One region of the Bacillus lumedeiriae genome, then DNA from elsewhere that is predicted to be linked to it. Evidence: riboswitches for the same ligand, from Rfam matches in the RefSeq annotation. Region 1 holds a riboswitch; each other region holds the start of a gene.
The links. Region 1 has a riboswitch for S-adenosylmethionine ahead of metK (methionine adenosyltransferase). Riboswitches for the same ligand answer to the same signal wherever they lie in the genome.
Positions count from the first base shown of each region.

Region 1 (5,566 bases):
CTTACATTTTGGCTTTGAGTCATCCCTTGATCCGCCTATCCCTTCCTAATGAACAGCTGCGGAAATGCCCGCTGTACCCGTCTGTATGTTCGGCCGTTCCAGTAAAAAAAGCGGCTGGCTGCCCCGCCTTTATGAATGACCTTCTTGGATATTTGCCGGATGCGCCTCTGCTCAAACACTTTATTATCCGATAAGTAAAGGCCAAGGAGCCCACGGTTAATCAACTTATGAAACTGAGCATGGGGCAGTCCTTTTATATGCTTATCTGCCTGTTCGATAAAATGCTCCAGCCGCTCAAACAACCTTTGTTCGGTTGGATAATAAAAACAAAAGTTCAAATCCCCGCCTTCCTGATCTTCCTGCTGATCAATAAAGTAATCAAGCAAAATGTGAAGCCCTTGAATATAAGGAAAATAACTGTTTCTTATTTGCCGCGCCTGCTCGGTACTTAACGGAGCATTCAAGCTATATGACACTAAACAAAAAATGGCGAGCGTAGAGCCGGCACAGGCAGAGAATTCATACCACTCCATATTGGGCAGCTCGTGGCGGTACTCTTCAAACCAGGAGATGAGGCGTTCCTCCCTCTCTTCCTTCTTCACATGCTTATGTATTTGCAAATCACAATAATAGCGGCATAACTCGTTAAGGTGAGGAACAATGACTTTGTATCCTTCCATTCCGACAAGCACAGATCGGCACGTTTCTACAAGCTTAGCTAAGTAACCGCCATCGTCCTTATCGTCCCGGAAGCGATAATAACCACGAAGCGGAGGTCCCGGTGACAATGCATCTTCCATTGATTCATGAAGCGCAGAGAAATCTGCCGGATCAAGTGATGTGCTGCGATCACAAAGATTGTCCAGATAATCACTGATCGTCTGGTAAGCCACAATAAAACGAACCGCTTCTAGAAGCCTTTTCTCTGATAACAGCGCCAACACGGACCCTCCCTCACAATGAAAGGTTTTATGCTCGATACTTGCTAAAGCCTGCCGGCGCAGTTCCTCATTCGGAATCTTCGCCGCCTGCTCTTTCCAATACTGCAGCTGTTCGTGAACGAGAGGGAATACTTTCTTATAAATACTGTGCATTAAATGAAGCGGCCCCATAGGGATAGACATTTCTTCACCTCATTCCTCAACTACATATCCTAATAAACGCAGCCTGTTCATCACAAATCCCTTTGCATAATGAAATACTTCCTCCCGCTCCGGTTCATTAAATATTTCATGATACAATCCTGGCCACTCTTTATAATGCATTTCAGATAAATCAAGCCGGTGAAACCATTTTCTAACGGCTTTTCTATCCACAATTAAGTCATCACCTGCCTGCATGACGAGAAGCGGCACGTCCGGCATGTCCTCTACTGTTAATCCTGCCGCCTTGATCGCTTGCAGCAGCTCGCGGTACCAGCGGACTGATACTTTATTTATATAGAGTGTATCCTCTTTATCTGCTTGTCTTACCTCTTCATTCCTTGTTGCCATTTCCACTGTCATCCCCGTTGATATTCTCAACGAAGGGGCAAGTGAATTTAGGCCATACGACATCATTTCCAGTATTTTGGGTGGTGTATGAATCATTCTAAGACACGGTGACGACAAAATGACCCCTGCTGTTTCCACTTCCATTTCCTGAAGCAGCCGGATTGCTATGAGTCCTCCCATACTGTGGCCAAATATAAATAAAGGCAAGTCAAATTGATAAGCTGCCTGCACCCACTCTTTCACTTCATCGATATATTCATTAAAAGAAGAAATGTGTCCTCTCGTCGCCCGCGACGTCATTCCTTGACCGGGCAAATCCCCCATTACTACATGAAACCCATTTCTGCGCCACATTTCAATCAGCCAGCCATACCGGCCGTGATGCTCCATTGCTCCATGAATCATAACGATGACGCCCCTTGGCTGACTTTCTGTTTCCCATTTCCACATCACGTTTCCTCCTCTGGCACTGATAAGTACTGTATTTGTTATCTTCTATTATACAAACCAAACCCTTTTAGTTAAAATAATAAGCAAACCTTCTATATATTTCTTGTACAACTGACAGAAAGGGGAACATGAAGTGATCTATCCTTATAATAATAAAACACCTGAAATTGCTAATTCTGCTTATATAGCTGATTATGTAACCATTACTGGTGATGTCAAAATCGGGGAGGAATCAAACATTTGGTTTAACACCTCTATCCGCGGAGACGTTGCCCCGACCATTATCGGCAAAAAAGTAAGTATACAAGATAATTCAGTCCTGCACCAAAGTCCTAACAATCCGCTGATCATTGAAGATGAAGTAACGATCGGCCATCAAGTCATTCTGCATAGCTGCAAAATTAGAAAAAACGCACTCATTGGCATGGGCTCCATCATCTTAGACAATGCTGAAATTGGTGAAGGTGCTTTTATCGGTGCAGGAAGCCTCGTTCCACAAGGGAAAATCATCCCTCCTCACTCAGTCGCCTTTGGACGGCCCGCAAAAGTCATTCGTCCTGTGAATGATGCAGATCGACAAGACATGGAAAGAATCGTTAGAGAGTATGTAGAAAAGGGACATTATTATAAAAGCATTCAAAAAAAGCCTTCAAACTCCTAACGAGTTTGAAGGCTTCAGATTGTTTACAAGCAGCCTGATGGCGGCCCAAACGAACGTTGAACCTTTGTTTAGTTTGTTGCTTGCTCTCTTAACGTTTCCGCCTTATCTGCTCTTTCCCAAGGAAGATCAACATCTGTACGGCCAAAATGTCCATAAGCCGCTGTTTGTTTATAAATTGGACGGCGCAGATCAAGCATCTTGATAATACCAGCCGGACGTAAATCGAAGTTGCTGCGGACAAGCTGAACGAGCACATCTTCAGATACTATGCCAGTACCAAATGTATCAATTGAAATGGATACAGGCTGTGCTACACCAATTGCGTAGGCTAGCTGAACTTCACATTTGTCCGCAAGACCGGCAGCGACAATATTTTTTGCTACATAGCGGGCAGCATACGCAGCGGAACGGTCTACTTTTGTCGGATCCTTACCGGAGAAAGCTCCTCCGCCATGACGCGCATAACCACCGTATGTATCTACAATGATTTTCCGGCCTGTTAAGCCCGCATCTCCTTGTGGACCGCCGATAACAAAACGGCCTGTCGGGTTGATAAAGAATTTTGTTTCTTCATCAATTAATTCAGCAGGAACAACTGGATTAATGACATGTTCGCGTAAGTCGTGCTGAATTTGCTCAAGTGTTACTTCCGGATGATGCTGAGTAGAAATAACAATCGTGTCTACTCTGACTGGCTTGTCATTCTCATCATATTCAACCGTCACTTGTGTTTTTCCGTCTGGACGCAAATAAGAAAGCACATCATCTTTTCTCACTTTTGTCAACCTGCGGGATAATTTATGAGCAAGTGAAATTGGAAGAGGCATCAATTCCTTCGTTTCATTGCAGGCAAATCCAAACATTAATCCTTGGTCTCCCGCACCGATCGCTTCGATTTCTTCATCGCTCATCTGGCCTTCACGTGCCTCAAGCGCAACATCGACTCCTGCCGCAATATCAGCAGACTGCTCATCAATAGACGTCAATACACCGCACGTTTCGGCATCAAATCCGTATTTCGCGCGCGTATAGCCAATTTCTCTTACTGTTTCCCGAACGATTTTGTTAATGTCTACATAAGAAGTTGTTGTAATTTCCCCAGCTACAAGCACAAGGCCAGTTGTCACAGATGTTTCCGCTGCTACACGTGCATTCGGATCTTTTGATAAGATCTCGTCTAGAATAGCATCAGAAATCTGATCACAAATTTTGTCCGGATGTCCTTCAGTTACTGACTCTGAAGTAAAAAGACGGCGTTTTTTTGTCATGAAACTTCCTCCTTAAAAATGATCAGCTTTTCGTTCAGCTGATCGTTCATTATACGGTACTCATGTCCCTAAGTTTATCCTTTTAAAAAATAAAAAACCCCTCCTGAAAATAAAGAGAGGAAAGGTTGGTCATTTCAACATAGGCCTTTCACTCTTATCGTTCAAGGTTTTGCCCTTGCAGCAGGTTAGCACCTTTGTCTTGAAAAAGAAGCTTATACATGTATAAGCAACGGCAGTTTATGCGGCTGCCACGTACATTCAAGCAGGTTGCCGGGCTTCATCGGGCCTGTCCCTCCGCCAGCTCAGGATAAGAGTATCCGTTCAAGGTTAAATCATACGAAATCCAGCCAGCGATGTCAACCAATTTCACGTAAAAAGCTCCTCCTTTTTCCGCTTTTCTTCTTATAGAGAAATGGGTATGTTATAAATAAAAAATTACAAAAAAATAAATCAATAGTATAGACTATTAATTGGAATGTGCTATACTACTTTTGAGTAAACGATAAAAAAATAACTAATTTAAATTTAAATAAAGGATGGTTATTAATTTATGAAGACTGTGAGCGTTTCAAGCGAAATTTTGGAGCTTTTAAAGGGTTCTAACGTAACAATGCAGCCGTCTGTGCCATTACTTGTGGAAAAAGTACTTAACCGCAAAGAAGGCGTATTAACAGCTTCTGGTGCAGTGTGTGCTGAAACAGGCAAATATACAGGGCGTTCTCCTAAAGATAAATTTATCGTTGAAGAACCGTCCACCAAAGATAAAATCGACTGGGGTTCAGTCAATGAGCCAATTTCTGTTGAAGTGTTTGATCAATTATACAAGAAAGTAATCAACTATTTAAGTGAAAAAGAAGAACTATTCGTTTTCAAAGGTTTTGCAGGAGCAGATCAAGCACACCGTCTGCCAATTCAGGTCATCAACGAATATGCATGGCACAACTTGTTTGTTCATCAACTTTTCATTCGTCCTACGAAGGAAGAACTAGAGAATCATCAAGCTGGCTTCACGATCGTATCCGCTCCAAGCTTTAAAGCAGATCCTGCTGTAGATGGTACAAAATCAGAGGCATTTATTATCGTGTCTTTTGAGCGCCGCATCGTCTTGATCGGTGGAACGGAATATGCAGGGGAAATGAAGAAATCAATTTTCTCTGTTATGAACTACCTTCTTCCTGAAAATGATATTTTATCTATGCACTGCTCAGCAAACGTTGGTTACGAAGGTGATGTTGCTCTATTCTTCGGTCTTTCGGGAACAGGTAAAACAACATTAAGCGCAGATCCAAACCGCCGCTTAATCGGTGATGATGAGCATGGCTGGTCTTCTAACGGTGTCTTCAATATTGAGGGCGGATGCTACGCAAAAACAATCGGACTTTCCCGTGAAAAAGAACCTCAAATTTTCGATGCCATCCGTTTCGGTTCTGTTCTTGAAAATGTTGTTCTTGACGAAGAAACACGCATTCCTGACTACGATGACAACAGCTTGACAGAAAATACACGTGCCGCTTATCCGCTGCAAGCAATTGATAATATCGTTGATCCAAGCGTAGCCGGCCATCCGAACACAATTATCTTCTTAACTGCTGATGCGTACGGCGTTCTGCCTCCAATCAGCAAATTGACAAAAGAACAAGCAATGTACCATTTCTTGAGCGGATATACATCTAAACTTGCAGGTACAGAACGCG
Region 1 covers NZ_JAUIYO010000001.1:656,294-661,859, forward strand. Annotated here, with positions in the region: gene QYG89_RS03335 (tetraprenyl-beta-curcumene synthase family protein) at 36-1,124, opposite strand; gene QYG89_RS03340 (alpha/beta hydrolase) at 1,134-1,943, opposite strand; gene QYG89_RS03345 (gamma carbonic anhydrase) at 2,077-2,604, shown strand; gene metK (methionine adenosyltransferase) at 2,673-3,872, opposite strand; SAM riboswitch class I at 4,024-4,186, opposite strand; gene pckA (phosphoenolpyruvate carboxykinase (ATP)) at 4,423-5,566, shown strand, end outside.

Region 2 (5,566 bases), on a different contig from region 1:
TTCTTTGTCTTCAATAGCGATGGCATCTTTTAATGGTTTTAAGCCAGCATCAATCGCGTAGTTTGAGTTAATTAACACTGCATCGCCTTCCCCATTGTTATAAGCTTGTGGAAGAAGAGCAGCTTCATAGTTATAATCAAACTTCAGCTCTTTTTTATTCTCAGCAATATCTTCGATCATTGCTTCTTCCTTCTTCACACCTTCTTTTAACTTAATCAGCCCTTCTTTTTCAAGCATCTTTAAAACCCGGCCGTGATCCGCTACAGAACTGCTCATTAAAATCGTTGCACCTTTTGGAAGCTCGTTCAAGCTTTTATACTTCTTGGAATATACGCCGATTGGCTCAACATGAATGCCGCCGGCGTTTGTAAATTTATAACCATGCTCTTTCTTTTGAGTTTCAAAGTAGGGAATATGTTGGAAGTAGTTAGCATCCAAGTCCCCTTCCTGTAACGACTTATTTGGCAGCACATAGTCCTGGAATGTTTCAATCTTCAAATCATACCCTTTTTCTTTAAGCAGCGGCTTAGCTTCTTCTAGAATAACGGCATGTGGAACATTTGATGCGCCGACAACGATCTCCTTATCGTCTTTACCGCCGTCCCCGCCTGCTTGTTCATCTTTCTTCTCAGTTGAACTGCCGCATGCAGCAAGTGCAAATACAGCGAACGCTGTCAATAATGCGAGTAACCACTTTTTCATTCTTTCTTTCCCTCCTACAATTTATCTTTTATCTAATTTGCTGGTGATGAAGTCACCAATCAATTGGATCACAAACACGATAATTAAGATGATAATAGTTGCTACGAGAGTCACATCACTCCGGCTGCGCTGGAATCCATCAAGATAAGCAAGATTCCCAAGTCCTCCGGCACCGATCACACCGGCCATCGCTGTATAGCCGACGAGTGCGATCGCTGTAACTGTAATACCAGATATAAGGGCCGGCATAGATTCAGGCAGAAGCACTTTCAAAACGATCGTACTCGTTTTCGCTCCCATCGCTTTCGCTGCCTCAATGACCCCTTTATCGATTTCGCGCAGGCCGATTTCAACCATTCGTGCATAAAAAGGCGCTGCCCCGATAATCAGAGCCGGCAAGGCCGCATTTTCACCAATCATTGTTCCTACAACAAATTTCGTAAATGGAATTAATAAAACAATTAGTATAATGAAAGGAATCGATCGGAAGATATTAACGAATGCAGCAACTACGCTATAAATCGCTTTATTTTCCCATATGTTCCCCTTTGCCGTTAAAAATAATAGCAAGCCAAGTATTATGCCAAAAATAAATGTAGCTAGAACAGAAACACCTGTCATATAAAGCGTTTCAATGGCTGCCTCCCACATCTTTATCCAATCCACATTCGGAAACCATTGTTTAAGCATGGCTGATCACCTCCGAGCTGACTTTTTGCTTTTCGAGATAAGCCACTGCCTTTTCTACCTCTTCCTGAGTACCTGTTAAATGAACAAACAGCGAGCCGTATGCGCCATTTTGCGTTTGTGACACTTTCCCTTGAACGATATTTACTTCTATATTAAATTGACGGATCAGGTTCGTAATGATCGGCTGTTCTGCACTTTCCCCAATAAAGGTAAGTTTAATCACTTTTCCATTCGGGAACTGCTCAAGTAAATGCTCGATCGTTTCTTTCGATTCTTCCGGCTCTGTTACCTGCTGAACGAAACGCTTCGTAATAGGCTGATCCGGCGATCTGAAAACATCGAGCACTGGTCCTAATTCAACGACACGTCCTGCCTCCATCACAGCGACCCGGTGGCAAATCTTTCGAATAACGTGCATTTCGTGAGTAATGAGTACAATCGTTAATCCAAGACGCTCATTAATGTCAACGAGCAGTTCTAAAATGGCATCTGTCGTTTGCGGGTCAAGTGCGGAGGTCGCTTCATCACACAAAAGAACTTTCGGATCATTAGCAAGCGCCCGGGCAATACCGACGCGCTGCTTTTGCCCGCCGCTCAATTGAGACGGATAAGCATCCTCTCTTCCTTCAAGACCGACTAATTTAATAAGCTCGGCTACTTTCTTGTTCCGTTCCTCTTTAGGAACGCGGGCAATTTCTAATGGAAACGCAATATTCTCCCGCACCGTTCTTGACCAAAGAAGATTAAAGTGCTGAAAAATCATGCCGATTTCCTGACGTGCCTTACGCAGCTCACTTCCGCGGATTTTTGATACTTCACGGCCTGCAACAACAACGGAACCAGAAGACGGTGTTTCCAGCCCGTTCAGCATCCGGATCAGTGTACTTTTTCCAGCTCCACTGTATCCAATTACTCCAAAAATTTCTCCTTGATCTATCGTTAAATCAATCTCATCGACTGCTGTGACGGTACCGTTTTTCGTGGAAAAAACTTTCTTCACGTTAGCTATTGAAATCATGCTGAGACTTTCCTCCAATCAGTCTTTCCTGACAAAATAAAAACCCTTCCGCTCAATGAGCAGAAAGGCATACTTTTATCAGTTTCCTTTCTCTCATCTCCCAAAGCACAGCGCTTTGTGTGAATTGGCACCTTTTCAACAAACAGCTGCTGTTGATGGTTGCCGGGCTTCGCAGGGCACATCCCTCCACCTCTCTTGATAAGAGTCGTATATGTTATATATTTTCTCAGTGGCTTGATTCTATCATTATCCGTCGAATTTTGTCAATCACCCAACCGCTTAAAATCGATTTTAAGCGATGCCAAATGTTTCACTATATGGACGGCACAGCCAAAGCAATGATTCAAACCAAAGCTTCACCCGATAAAACCCTAATACTTCCACTGTTCCCATTCGTTCATAAAGACGCAGCTGTCCTTGTCCTGTCAATAGCGGCTCCACTTCTCCGCTAATCTTTAAGTGCCAGTGATCTGTACTTCCATTTGAGATCTGAACCCCTTGATCATTAATCGTCAGCACCCAGCTGCTGCCTCCGCTCTCAAGAAGGACGTAGATAGGTCTGAGCGGCAGCAGCGGCCATATATGTGTTTTGCTTTGACAGGCAGCCTGCATAGCCAACAATTTCTCTTCCATTTTTATTTCCTCCTCCGCTTTCCTTAAAGTATACATTCCAAGCGAAAGAGGAAATTCCCTTCATGAATTGCTCGACAAAGTACGCACCTTTTAGATGTATTTGTTCAGCTTTTCATACAAGTGAGGAACGGAATGAAACGCGTACATCTTTTCCACTAATTGTCCGTCTTTAAAAACGAGCAGGCATGGGACACTTTCAATCATCTGTTCAACTGCAAAACTTTCATAATAATTTAAATCAATATGAAGCCAGACAAATGCTGTCGTCACTTTTTCAACAACGCGAACCATTTTGCCAGCCAATTGGCACGTACCGCACATCGGCGTATACGCATATATGGCCGTCAAGCCATTCTCTTGCACGATTGTCCCTATATCTTTTTCCATTTGCATGCTATCCATCCTTTTGCAAAAACTCTCCATGCACATCAATATTCGCACTAAGCAGCACTGAAGCTAGATGTCGATATGGAGCGGTGGCGACTTCTTTATAAACACGGTCGATATATAGATGATGTGCTTCCGGAAATTCGCGGATAAATTGCTTGCGCAGCTTTTCTCCTGCCCGGTCAGCATCAACAAGAATATAAACATCCCGTCCGTATAAGCTCTCAATCAGCTCATCCAGCCGGCTTAGCCCGATCGTGCCATTTGTACAAATAATGTCGATCGGTTCCCTTACAATCTCTTGCACCTTCTTTCGATCCGAAACGCCTTCGACAATAATCGTTTTCTCTGTAAACATGATCATCATCCTCCACCATCGCGATATCTGGCTCCATCATTTCATTGTTCTTTATTGTATGAGAAATGGCAAAAGAACACCCCCTATATGGAAGTGTTCTTTTGAATCATTAATCTTCTTGTGTCATTGCATCGTACTGCTCAGCTGTCATTAAGTTGTCCAGCTGTGCAGGATCTGATAATTCGACAACGATCATCCACGCTTTCTCATACGGTGATTCGTTAACGAATTCAGGACTATCATCTAGTTCTTCGTTCACTGCAACGACTTTCCCGCTGACAGGCGCATACAATTCTGAAACGGTTTTCACAGATTCTACGCTGCCAAATGGCTCATCTGCTTTCACTTCATCTCCAACAGATGGAAGTTCAACGAACACGATGTCGCCAAGCTCTGATTGCGCGAAATGTGTAATTCCGATGCGCACGCTGCCATCTTCTGTTTTTACCCACTCATGTTCTTCTGAATAACGCAATTCTTTCGGTGTACTCATATGAATCCCTCCATTACCTGATTTCAACTAAAACTTTACTTATTATAAAGGCATAAAGCAAGAGAAACATGCTTCGTGCAACCTCTACAACCATTGTTGATTAAATTCTTCCTCTTTAAAACCAACAGTCACTTTCGTACCGTCTGTTGTCAGCGGACGCTTAATCAGCATGCCGTCTGACGCAAGCAAGTCGAGCAGTTCTTCTTCTGAAGCAGTCTTGACCTTGTCCTTCAACCCCAGCTCCCGATACCTTTGACCGCTCGTATTGAAAAACTTTTTTAACTCGAGGCCGCTCTTCTCGTATAAATCCTTTAATTCTTCTTTCGCAGGCGGGTGCTCCACAATATGTATATCTTGAAACTCAATGTTGTGTTCTTCCAGCCACTTTTTCGCTTTGCGGCATGTTCCGCATTTCGGATACCAGTAAAACGTTAATGCCATCTTGTAGTTGGCCTCCATTCTGCACAAATTCCCGGTTTCAAAAATATATTCGACACCTTTCTTAAATCTCCTTCTTCGCTCATTAAAATATGTCTATTCAAGGGAAAACTGGGGAAACGGCTCAAATTGAAAGCGCCAAAGAATGTCCGTTGATTTCCGTTCCAGATACTTCGCTTTCCGCGGGGCAAGCAGTGAAAATCCTCGTCGCTAAAGCTCCTGCGGGGTCTCATGTGTTTACTTCCCCGCGGGAGTCTTCGCGTCTTCCACCACAATCAACAAACGCTGAAAGAAGAAAAGGATTTTCTCTCATGTTCACTTAAACGACCCAAGCCTCTTCAAACGTTTAATCTAAAGAAAGGCTGACCCTAAAAGTCGTTTTTAACGATCTTTTCGGTAAGCCTCTGTCTCAAAACCAAAGTGTCAAACCCTTATGAGACACCTCTCTGTTTACACAATATATTTTTCCGCATCAATCAGACAGTCAGCTGCTTCACGTTTTTTAGCAATCACATTCACCGGAGTATGTCTCGTTAATTTCCGGAGGATAGACAGCATGATCCGAAGCGTATCCCCTTCTTCTACAGCAATCAGCGTTTCTTTCGCATGGGCTTCGATTTCGTTAAATGCTTCCTGACAATAGATTTGCGTGTATAAAAGCTTCTGCTTTGCTTTCTCCTTGCCGCTTTTGGCGATCGCTTTTTCTGTACGGAGGACAACCGACTCCATCGCATAAATATTGTTCACAATATCCGCAATGTTCGCCAGCACCTCCTGTTCTTTCTCCAATGCTTTTCCGTACTTCTGAACGGCGAGTCCAATAGCAAGAAGCCCGATTTTCTTCGCA
Region 2 covers NZ_JAUIYO010000011.1:19,224-24,789, reverse strand. Annotated here, with positions in the region: gene QYG89_RS12610 (MetQ/NlpA family ABC transporter substrate-binding protein) at 1-702, opposite strand, end outside; gene QYG89_RS12605 (methionine ABC transporter permease) at 724-1,392, opposite strand; gene QYG89_RS12600 (methionine ABC transporter ATP-binding protein) at 1,385-2,410, opposite strand; SAM riboswitch class I at 2,501-2,615, opposite strand; gene QYG89_RS12595 (hypothetical protein) at 2,702-3,043, opposite strand; gene QYG89_RS12590 (thioredoxin family protein) at 3,134-3,436, opposite strand; gene QYG89_RS12585 (toprim domain-containing protein) at 3,438-3,788, opposite strand; gene gcvH (glycine cleavage system protein GcvH) at 3,898-4,281, opposite strand; gene QYG89_RS12575 (arsenate reductase family protein) at 4,366-4,722, opposite strand; gene QYG89_RS12570 (acyl-CoA dehydrogenase family protein) at 5,170-5,566, opposite strand, start outside.
Region 2: linked by a shared signal. The riboswitch ahead of QYG89_RS12600 (methionine ABC transporter ATP-binding protein) and the one ahead of metK (methionine adenosyltransferase) in region 1 are both predicted to bind S-adenosylmethionine.

Region 3 (5,566 bases), on a different contig from region 1:
ATCCTGGAAGAATTCTATCATATTCTTGTAGTACTTTTGCTTCGAACGTTACCCGATCAAGGGGCATCGGCATACTATCCCCTACTACCCTGCAGTACGGTACAGCCTGCTTAAGAATTAAGCTCTTCTGTTCGCCTGACAATCGATACACATGATTAATTTTCCCGTCACTTACTTCCTCCACTGAAGCTTGTTCTTGCTCATGAAAGAGGCCTAGCTTTTTGACATATTGCACAAGCTCTTCGTGACTTAAAAATGCATATCCCTCTTTGACTTCCTGTTGATTCGTTACTTGGCTCATTCTTTCCCGCCTCTTTCCTGTTGATAAAATGAAACTTCCATCAGCGGGTGATTCTCTTCATTCCCCACTGATGGAATAAAGAACTCAGGCTAAGGACGCCACGTCCTGTGGCAACGCCTGAGTAACCAACATCCTGTTGGCCCGCGAATGGATTGGGCGTTTACTGGCAGTTGATCGCCCGCCTATGCTTCTTTAGAAACACCTTGAAGCCTTGAGCCGGTGGTCTTACTGTCAGTTAACGCGGGATAAATATCACGGTGCATTAGTAAACAGGCACCCATCCTTCTTCTGTCACAAAAATACGAACAGCAACAACTTTCCGGTCCTCAGCTAATGTAAAGTAGTGGCGGACATTTTCCGGAACAGAGATCAAATCACCTGGGTTTAAATGAACTTCAAAAAACCGCTCATCTTTTCCTTGGATAATGAAAATTGCATGGCCGCTCGCAATAAAACGTACTTCATCATCTGTATGATGATGCTCACGCTCAAAGTTTTTCAATAATTCTTCAAGGTTAGGTGTATGATCAGCAAGTGAAATAACATCCCATGCTTTGTATCCACGTCTAGCTGAAATATCCTTAATCTCTTCTTCAAATGCATCTAACACGCCTTGCTTTTCTTCGTCACTCAATACGTATTTCTCTTGTAAATGAGAAGGTAATTTATGAATATCCCAATGTTCATAAATGACATCGTTCTGCTGTAAAAATGAAATCACTTCTTCTTGATTGTCAATAACTTCATTTGTTCCTTGAATTTTGATCGTTGTCATCTTATATTCCCCCTAATTATTCAACATCTTATTTTAACTTTTCTAAAATTTCAATACAATCATAAAACGTATCAAAAGGTTGATAAGGAATTGACAGTGTCTCGCATTTTTCTGATAAGTAATCTCTTGCTATCACTGTATCGGCAATTTTCGCAGCTTGTAAATCAGTTACTGAATCACCGATCACGATGGAATGCGTGTCCCCGCTTGACAGCGCACGGATAATAGAAGGTTTACAGCACCCACAATTTTGGTTCGGACATTTCTCATCACACGCATGAGGCCAATGAATGTGAATATTCTCTCCACTGAAATCCCCTTCATTGCAATATAGTCCAGTAATCGACTCAAATGGCTGTAACATCGGTTTTACGAAAAAGTCAATTCCTCCACTTACAATGTAAAGAGGAATGTTTTGTTCTTTCGTATACCGAACGAAGTCATTAAACCCGTCTCTTATTTCGGCCGTTTCCAAAACAAAGTCAACTATTTCCTGCTTCAAAGAAGAAGGAAGAAGCTGAAACATTTTTCCGACGCCCTCTTGAATACTGATGGATTGAGATAACACATCATCCTTCAACTTCTCCCATTCAGGAGGGGCAAACTGCTTCATAATACTAATAATGTTATCTTTCTTCGTCACCGTACCATCGAAGTCACAAAAGATGATTGGCTTTTTCAAGATGTCGTCACTTCTTTCCATAGCATTTAAAAAAACCTCTTCTATTAAGAAGAGGTTTAAAAAAACAACTTCTTATCTTCCAACATCGTTGCTGTAAGAATTAGCACCGTGCTCACAACGAGTCGGTTGCCGGGCTTCTTAGGGCTTATCCCTCCGCCTGCTCCTGATAAGAGTTTATTTGTTAAGTTTATATTCATATCATACCACTAGGATTATGACATGTTCTCTCATCACTGTCAATATCCTTTTCTTGTCCAGCTGCAGCGCCTTGTTCCTCGGGTCAAATAACCTTCCACCAATGAAGCCAAAGGGCGGCTTCTTTGGTGAAAGAACATTTGCCTGTCGGAGCAGTTCAGGCGCTTTCGCTTTTCTTGTCCAGCTCCGCCTCCTTGGGGCTCGAGGTCATATGCCATTCTGGCCAGAAGGTTCAAGAGCAACCTTCCAGCCGGCTCGTCTTATGCTTGTCGCCGATAAGCGGGCGCCTTCCGCTTTTCTTTATGAAACGAGTGTTGCTGTTTTTTTGCGCATGTTTTCTTCTTCCGGTACTCGGATGAATTTAACAATGATTGAGCTAATCAGATGAAGTGCCGCGAAGATCCAGATCACTCCTTCTGCTCCAATGAGACCGATAAAGGCTAAAGCTAAAGCTGGTGCAACGAATGTCGATAAACCAGCGCCAAGGTTTAGCACGGACATAGCCGCTCCCTTATCTTCCCCAGCAACAGATGGTACTAGTGCTCCAATTGGAACGTAACCGGCCAGCATACTTCCCCAAATAAATCCGACAATGCTTGTCGCGAGAAGGTTTCCGTTTGTAAGTACCGGTGTGTAATATAAAAGGACAGTGAAAACAGCACAGCCAACGCCGCCAAACCACATGATCGTGTTTTTCCAGCCAAATTTATCTCCAACAATTCCGAAAATCAAATTAAATAGAATATTCCCCATGAAAGCTGTACCCCATAATTGCAGCCAAACTGTTGTTTCAATTCCATGTTCCGCCATATGAAGCGGCAGGAACACCGGAAATCCGTAAGCACCTAAACTATTAATTACTCTGACAACTCCACCGGCAGCTACCCTTGGGTTCGTCTTCATAATCGTGATTCCTTTTAATAGTTCATTTAATTTTTCTTTTGTGCTTGAACCTTTTTTCTGTTCAAACTTGTCTTTATTCATCACTAAAGCAAAGAACGCACCGACACATACCCAGAAAATAGAAGTCCATAATGTATTGATGTATCCAAAATGTTTAAGTGCATAACTTGAATACCAAGCGCCAAGTACCATCATTCCTGCACAAAACGCAAACCAAAACCATCCAACAGCTGTACTTAATTTATGTTGAGGTGTACGATAAATCACCCACGTTAAAAAGGAATAAACAAAAAGAGGATAACCGAACCCTTTAATAAAGTACGTCGCTAACATAACTGGATAATTCATGCTTTCAAATCCAAACGTGATAAATCCTGCTGTACCCACAATATAAAATAATAATCCCATGAGCATCGAACGCTTTGCGCCAAACGCTTCTAAACAAACCCCTGAAAACCAAGAAGCAATCGCTATAGAAATACCGTATACACTAAAAATGGCCGCTGCATGCTGGATAGACAAGCCATTTTCGATAAGGAACGGACTCAGCCACCCGGCTTCAAGCCCATCTCCCATCATAAACAGCATCACACCTAAAAAGCCCCAGCCTAATTTTTTAGGTATTCCAATTTTATCTAACATGTTTGTTTCCTCATCTTTCCTTATTATTTATTCTAGTTGTTATATGCTGCATTTATCTTTGAAAAAAAATGTTGTGCTTGTTTCCACTCTTCGTACATCCAGTCATCATGTCCACGGTCAGGCGTAATTACCTTGATATCACCTGATAATGCATCATTAACCCCTAATGCCTGGTTGCATATAACAGCAGCCCCTACAACCGATGCCTGATTAAATCCTTGACGAATGTGCACTTCTTTTTGAAGTAGATTGGCTGCAAATTGAGCTAACGTTTCACTTTGAAAACCGCCGCCACAAGCCCACACATATGGTAAATTATAAGGAGTTACTTCACATAATTGATCAAAATACCACCTAATTGTGCAAGCAATTTCCCATAGAGCTGCAGCTGTAAAATGAGCGCGGCTTAAGTCTTGTTCTAACGGTGCATTAAAAATGAATCCGCCTTTTTTAGAGGCATTTTTTTCATCTGTCAAATACATCCCCAATACCGATATACAGTCGGTCATCTCAAGTTTGCTCATTTCCTGTTCCATTTGCTGATAACCCTCATTTGGATAGAAAATATTTTTTAACTTCTGATAATTAAGTCCAGTAATACCCGGATTAGTCTCTAGCAGCCATCGTTTTTTATCCGTATGGGAATTGGTCCATGCCCTTCTTTCATTATCCACACTGTATTCATCTGTAATTTTGCAAATAGGGGTAGTTGTGCCGGATACGATAACGATATCGTGATTTTGAGCAAACGTACTTTCGATTGCTAGCTGTGTATCCCCTCCACCTACAACAATCAAAACGTCTTCTTTTACTTCCAGCTCCTTTGCCACAGTCGGTAGAATTTCACCAAGAATGGAGCCAGACCATCTTAGTTCGGGTAATAAGCTCGGAGAAAGCCCAATTCGAGCACACATCGCCTCAGACCATTCTTTTTTTCGAACATCATATAGTAACGTTTCTGTCGCCTGTGATGGCTCATAAATGAGTACACCACTTAATTTATACGTCACCCAATCACTAATACTAGTAAACGATGTGATCTGATCCCATAACAGCGGCTGCCTCTTTTTGAGAGCTATTAGCTTTAAAGCTGAAAACAATGCAGATGGCAATCGTCCCGTTGTTTTATAGATATAATCGGGATCTAACAGCTCTTTTTCCCACTCGCGGCCTCGATTATCAATATTCGGTAAACCAATAAATGAATATCCATCCTGATCTTGAAGGACAATTCCCTGCCTTTGACTCGTTGATGTTATCGCCTTAATTGTCACATGCGGGACACTCGCTATCGCTTTTTTTGCTAATCCAACTAGCTGTTTCCAAAGTAAATCAGGTGAAAAGTAGCGACTATCAGGATAAAGAGGCTCTGTTTCATAATGAATATCTTCTCGCTCAACATGGACAACTTCACCTGTAGTCGCAACGATTGCTACCCTCGCATTTCCAGTACCAATATCAAATACTAAATAACCTTGTTTGATCGTCACTTTTCCACTCCTTTCTTATGACATTTCATCCAAGCCTTTCCTATTATATAAGGTTGGAATTTGAAAGGTATGTTGTGTATGCCACTTCGTTACCGCTTGATTCATAATGGATACGTGATGATCCTCAACCTCATAACTTGCACCCGCAAGATGAGGAGTGGCTAACACATTTGGTAATTGGATAATTTCATAGTCACTTTGATCAGGAGGCTCATGATAAAATACATCCAAAATGGCTCCCCTAATCTTCCGTTCTTTTAAAACATAAACAAGGGCTTTTCTTTCAACGACTACAGCTCTTGACGTATTTACTAAAACGGCATCTTCTTTCATAAGTCCTAAATAATGTTCATTAATCATTCCAATGGTTTCCTCTGTTCGGGGTAAGTGAATAGAAACTACATCACTTGTCGAAAAAACATCTTCTAAAGATACACGAGTATAATTAGGATTTTGACTCTCCGCATAAGGATCATAGTATTGTATCGTGCATTGAAACCCTTCAAGAACAGCCGCAATTCGTTGTCCCACAGCCCCAAACCCAACCATTCCAATTGTTTTTCCTGCAATCTCATTCC
Region 3 covers NZ_JAUIYO010000006.1:44,147-49,712, forward strand. Annotated here, with positions in the region: gene mtnK (S-methyl-5-thioribose kinase) at 1-301, opposite strand, end outside; gene QYG89_RS09810 (cupin domain-containing protein) at 564-1,076, opposite strand; gene QYG89_RS09815 (2-hydroxy-3-keto-5-methylthiopentenyl-1-phosphate phosphatase) at 1,105-1,779, opposite strand; SAM riboswitch class I at 1,828-1,931, opposite strand; gene QYG89_RS09820 (MFS transporter) at 2,254-3,498, opposite strand; gene QYG89_RS09825 (FGGY-family carbohydrate kinase) at 3,531-4,988, opposite strand; gene QYG89_RS09830 (2-hydroxyacid dehydrogenase) at 5,004-5,566, opposite strand, start outside.
Region 3: linked by a shared signal. The riboswitch ahead of QYG89_RS09815 (2-hydroxy-3-keto-5-methylthiopentenyl-1-phosphate phosphatase) and the one ahead of metK (methionine adenosyltransferase) in region 1 are both predicted to bind S-adenosylmethionine.

Region 4 (5,566 bases), on a different contig from region 1:
CGGCTGATGCCTAAAATTCCTTTTTCTAAAGGTGCCTTCAGCCATTTAAATAATAGACCGGCTATTAAAACAGCGGCCGTAATTTTAATAGGGTCTTCTAGCGCCCTAATTAGAAGAGACTTATCCATGACTCCACTGACAATCGCAGCTAACAAACCTATCACAAATAAAAACACTTCTAAATTTTCTTCCACACGCTTGATGAAAAAGGGAAAAAATAAAACGAGCAATAAAATAATGAATAACCCAATAGTCATTAAGTCCTTCCTTTCCAGCAAGCTTTTCTTGCAGCCAGCTATTTACATAGCAGCATCTAAAAAGCTATTTTTATTTTAACATATGCAAATAAACATCAAGTTAAAATAAAAAGACAGGAGATTAACCCAAAAGAGCCCCGCCTCACTTTCAACATCATGTATACCGTGGATCCCAATCCTTTGAATATACAATCTATTGTTGATGTGAGGTCTGACACTTGATCTTGAGTCAATCTCCTGTTCCTTATTTACACTCTTCCTTCATCAAATCCCGCAAACTCTCTTCGAAGGGCGCGTAGGCAATGCCCTTTTCAGTGACAATAGCTGTGATCAGCTCATGGTCAGTCACGTCAAAGGCTGGGTTGTAAACTTTTACATTCTCAGGTGCCATCGGCTTTTCGTACCATGTTGTACTGACTTCTTCTTCCTTTCGCAGCTCAATGGGAATGTCATCCCCTGCTGCGCAGTCCAAGTCGATTGTGGATAATGGAGCACACACGTAAAAAGGAATCCCATAGTGTTTCGCTAAAATAGCTACACCAGATGTGCCGATTTTATTCGCTGTATCTCCATTCGCAGCGACACGGTCGCAGCCGACAAGCACCGCTTGCACTTTGCCCTCTTTCATCACAATAGAAGCCATATTGTCACAAATTAACGTAACACCCACGCCTGCTTCTTGTAATTCCCAGGCAGTGAGACGCGCCCCTTGTAACAGCGGTCTCGTTTCATCCGCATAGACCCTGAAATCGTACCCGCGCTCCTGGCCTAAATAAATGGGTGCTAAAGCCGTCCCATATTTAGCCGTCGCAATCGTTCCTGCATTGCAATGAGTGAGAAGCCCCCATCCTGGTTCTAATAAGGAAAGTGCATGCTCGCCAATGGAAAGACAAACTTTTTCGTCTTCTGCACGAATGTTTTCTGCTTCTTCTTTTAACGCTCGTTTGATGTCCACAATACTTCTGCCCGCTTCCCGCTGCAATCGGTCCTCCATTCTGTTCAATGCCCAAAACAAATTAACCGCTGTGGGGCGGGAAGAGGCTAAATATTGCTTAACTTTTTTAAACTCATTTAAAAATCCAGCATGATCCGCTGCTTTTGATTGCTTCACACCCAAATAAATTCCATATGCTGCGGCAATTCCAATCGCTGGTGCCCCTCTCACTTTCAAATGATAGATGGCATCCCAAATCTCTTCTACTGTCGAAAGCTTTAGAAAGACTTTCTCATTCGGCAACAGTGTTTGATCGAGAAGAACGAGTGCATTGTTGTCATCATCAAGCCGGACTGATTGAATGGCTGCTACTGGTGTTGTCATGACTCTTTGCTCCTTCCTCAAATAAGTCCACACTTCGTTTTAACACGTGAATGAAATCATCACCTGTTCGAATGTCCGCCCGTTCAAGAATAAATGTTTTTCCTGCTGTTAAGCAAATTTTTTCCGCTGTTGCTCGGGCTTCTGTGTTAGAAATGGACGTCAAATCCTTTACATGCGCAATGCCAATGACTCTCCGGCACAGCTCAAGTCCGGCAACAGCCGCGGTATCTTCAAGAATTGAATCTAAATACCATTGTTTAAATCCAGGGAAAGAAGCTGTCTGTTCAGTCACTTTTTCATCCCAGGTTTGCAAAAACTTCTCCGAAAATAATTGAATCACTCCAGCGATCGTTTCTTCTAAATACCGTAAATAATCTTCTCTAACCTCTGTCTCTTCAATAGTACAGCTGGCATTCATATAAGCGAAGATTAAATTTGCCACGACATTCCCAATGTCATAGCCTGCCGGCCCATAAAAAGCAAACTCGGGATCAATAATTTTAGTAGAATCTTCTTTTATAAAAATGGAACCTGTATGAAGATCACCGTGAAGCAATGACTGAGCTTTCGTCATAAAATCAAACTTTAGCTTAGCCGTTTCTAATCGAAGGGCCTCATCGTTCCAAATCACTTCGCGCACAAACGATTTCGTTCCTTCAAAAACGTCATTCTGCTCACAATCATAAAACGGTTCTGTATACACCAAGTCTTCCGTAATTTCACAAAGCTCAGGGTTCGTAAATTGCTGCACAAGTCCTTTTTTCTCTTTATGATCCAACACGACATCCGATGTAAGCAGCAATGTACGAACGAGAAACGTCGTAATATGATCAGTGAACAATGGGAACTTTTTATGCTGCAACAGCGCCGAACGCATAATTTCATGATCAGATAAGTCATCCATGACGCAGCAATTCATTACTGGATCGTAAGCATATACTTTTGGCACGAAGCCAGGTGCCAGCTCTCCCTGAAGCGTCAAAATTTCGCTTTCAATGCGGTTTCGGTCCGGGGACACCTTAAAGGCATCTGAAATCCGAGCGACTGGTCCCGCCTGCTTAATAATAATAGATTGACCCCTATGACGGTCGACGACCTTGAATACGTAATTTAAATTGCCGTCTCCAATTTCACGGCATTCTAAATCCGCTCCCTCAGGAAAAATATCAAGTTTGCTTTGAGCATACTCCACTACATCTTCTTCATTCATTGTAAAATAAGCTGTCATAAAGTCTTTCAAATGAGTCGCCTCCCTTATCCCTGTCTATAATAGGCAAATTCTAGAGTAAATGTTTGATTCTCTCCTCTTGCAATAACTATTAGACTGTTTCAAAAAGCTCAAGCCATTCCCCGTCTGGTCCTTCAAAAAAGAAATAGCGGGAGCCGTTTGGAAGTGTCGTTATTTCTCTATCGATCAAGCGGACACCAGCCTCTTTCAATCTATTAATTTCACGCTCAATTCCTTCCACCTTTAACGCAAGGTGATGGACTTTCCCTTCAACTGGGAGCGAATCATTATAACCTTCTAACAATTCAATTTGCGTGCCCGATGAATCATCTGTACCAATAAAAGCGATCTTCACTTGTCCATTTGGATGATCTAATCGGCCAAGGAGACGAAATCCGATAATGTCTGTGTAAAACGAGATCGATTTTTCCAAATCCCTTACCATAATACCTACGTGTTCAATTCTTTTAATCATTTTCTCCGCCTCCCTTTTTAATCATTAACTCTCGTTAAGAATAGAGAGATTCGCTTTCGCTTGAAGAAGTGTCAGCTGATACTGAAATAAAAATTCACACGCTTCGAGAACCTTTTTCGCCTCGAAACCGTCTCTTCCCCAAACAGTAATGCCATGATTGCGAATCAAAACTGCTCCCTTGTCTTCATTTATAAAAGGAATCATAGCGGATGCTAAGGTTGGAATATGAGCGTGGTTATAAATAATTGGAATTTCCCACTCCGCTCCTTCTTCCCAGCGGTCAAATGCTTTAATAAGCTCTTGCCCCTTAAATACCACTTTACCATCGTCACCATATAGCTCTGAAATGACGTTATTAGCTACCGTATGAACATGGAGGCTGCAGCCGGCATTCGACCTCTGATAAATTTCACAATGAAGAATCGTCTCTGCAGACGGCTTGACATTCGTTTCGCCGACAGGCTTTCCCTCACTATCGACTATCAGGAAATCTTCATTCGTTTTTTTACGTTTATCTTTTCCGCTGGCAGTCACAAGAAACTGAAGCGGATCATTCTGAACTTTGATCGCTAAATTCCCGCTCGTTCCCATAAACCAGTCTCTTGCCGCCAGCTCATCTTTGATCTCTGCAAGCTCATTCACACGAGTTACGAGTACACTCATCTTTTTTCATCCCTTTCATTAGAAAAAACCTCTTCTGTAAGAAGAGGTTTCCGAAAAAACAACTTCTTATCTTCCAACGTGTCTGCTGTGAGAATTAGCACCGTGCTCTAAACGAGTCGGTTGCCGGGCATCTTAGGGCTCGTCCCTCCGCCTGCTCTTGATAAGAGTTTTTTATTAAGTTCATACTGCTTATGAAGTGGCGAGAACGCCCCATTCTTCAATCGCGCGCTTTAAAGGTTCTGACGTTTTTGCCGCTTCCTCTAAAGAGATTTGATTAACAGTTGCGTCAATCGCTGCACGGAATGCCTGCGTACCTTGTATCGGACCATCTGGATGCCCAAAGATTCCGCCTCCTGCATTCACAACAAGATTGTCTCCAAAGTTTTTCATTAGCTGCGGAACCATTCCTGGATGGATCCCTGCAGAAGGAACACCAAATGCTTGTTCAAATGGACTGTCTTCTACAAGTGCATGATTAATCGCCAATGCATCAGATGATGAAATGGCTACATTTCCATATGGACTCGGGAACAGTGAGAAATCACCGCCTGTTAGACGCGTTAATTTCCCTACCATTAAGGAATAAGAGTAGCCGCCGCCCGGCTGTCCAGAAAGAACACCTGATAACGCAGAATGCGCCACAATTGGCAAGCCAATATTGTCGTTTTCACGCAACGTTTGAAGAGCGTCCAGCCCGTATGCATGAACATTAAACAATAAAGCATTAGCCCCTAATTCTCGTGCCCGCTCCGCTTTCTCATGAAGCTCATTCGTTCTTCCTGACAAATTGACCGCATATAAAGCACGCTGTCCTGTGTTTTCATAATGGCGATCAATGATCTCTTTCGCTGTCGTAATCCGTTTATTAAACGGAGTTAAGTCGTTCTCAAATAAAATCTCATCATCTTTAATCAGATCGATGCCGCCTGCTAAAAGCTCTTCTAATTGAGCAGAGAAGAAAGAGAGATCTCTTCCCATCACTCCTTTAAAAATAGCCATTAATAACGGACGATTGCGAATATTCAATTGCTCACGAATGCCTTTTACCCCGAAACGTGGTCCTGGGAATTTTGCAAGCAGCTCGTCATCGAACGTTAAATCAACCAGTTCATAGCCCTCAAAAAAAGAAAGCTTTCCATATACAGTCGTCAAAATAGCCGGAAGATCTGCCGAGAAGTTAGCAGATGGATAATAAATTTTTACCGTGTCCTTTACTTCTCCTTTTTCCACTGATACGACTTCACCTTTATTTTTCTTTAATTGTTCTTGTTCAAGATGCGGAATGTCTGTCCAAGAACCGACTGTAAGCCCTAGCGCATACTGTTCAGCTTTTTGTCTTTGCTCAGGGTGCGTCGGAAATAAATAAGTAGCTGTTACTCCCATGAAACATCCTCCTTTGTCTTTCCTGTTGTTTTATCATTTTCTCTTATATAAACATGCCAGTTGATTTCCGCTGTGGACGGTCACTTTATGCTCCAATCAACAAAGGGGCAAAATCAACAATAGTCATTAACATAGCCGGCTTTTAAACGAACCAATTCTTCAATTCTTCTAAAGAACGAATATTGTTCCGTTCCATAATCAAATATTTGCCCAGCTCCATCACTTTTTTTCTGCTTGCCATC
Region 4 covers NZ_JAUIYO010000006.1:37,797-43,362, forward strand. Annotated here, with positions in the region: gene QYG89_RS09775 (DUF1646 family protein) at 1-257, opposite strand, end outside; gene mtnA (S-methyl-5-thioribose-1-phosphate isomerase) at 502-1,575, opposite strand; gene mtnK (S-methyl-5-thioribose kinase) at 1,535-2,803, opposite strand; gene QYG89_RS09790 (VOC family protein) at 2,895-3,278, opposite strand; gene QYG89_RS09795 (methylthioribulose 1-phosphate dehydratase) at 3,303-3,941, opposite strand; SAM riboswitch class I at 4,005-4,108, opposite strand; gene QYG89_RS09800 (2,3-diketo-5-methylthiopentyl-1-phosphate enolase) at 4,131-5,324, opposite strand; gene mtnK (S-methyl-5-thioribose kinase) at 5,467-5,566, opposite strand, start outside.
Region 4: linked by a shared signal. The riboswitch ahead of QYG89_RS09795 (methylthioribulose 1-phosphate dehydratase) and the one ahead of metK (methionine adenosyltransferase) in region 1 are both predicted to bind S-adenosylmethionine.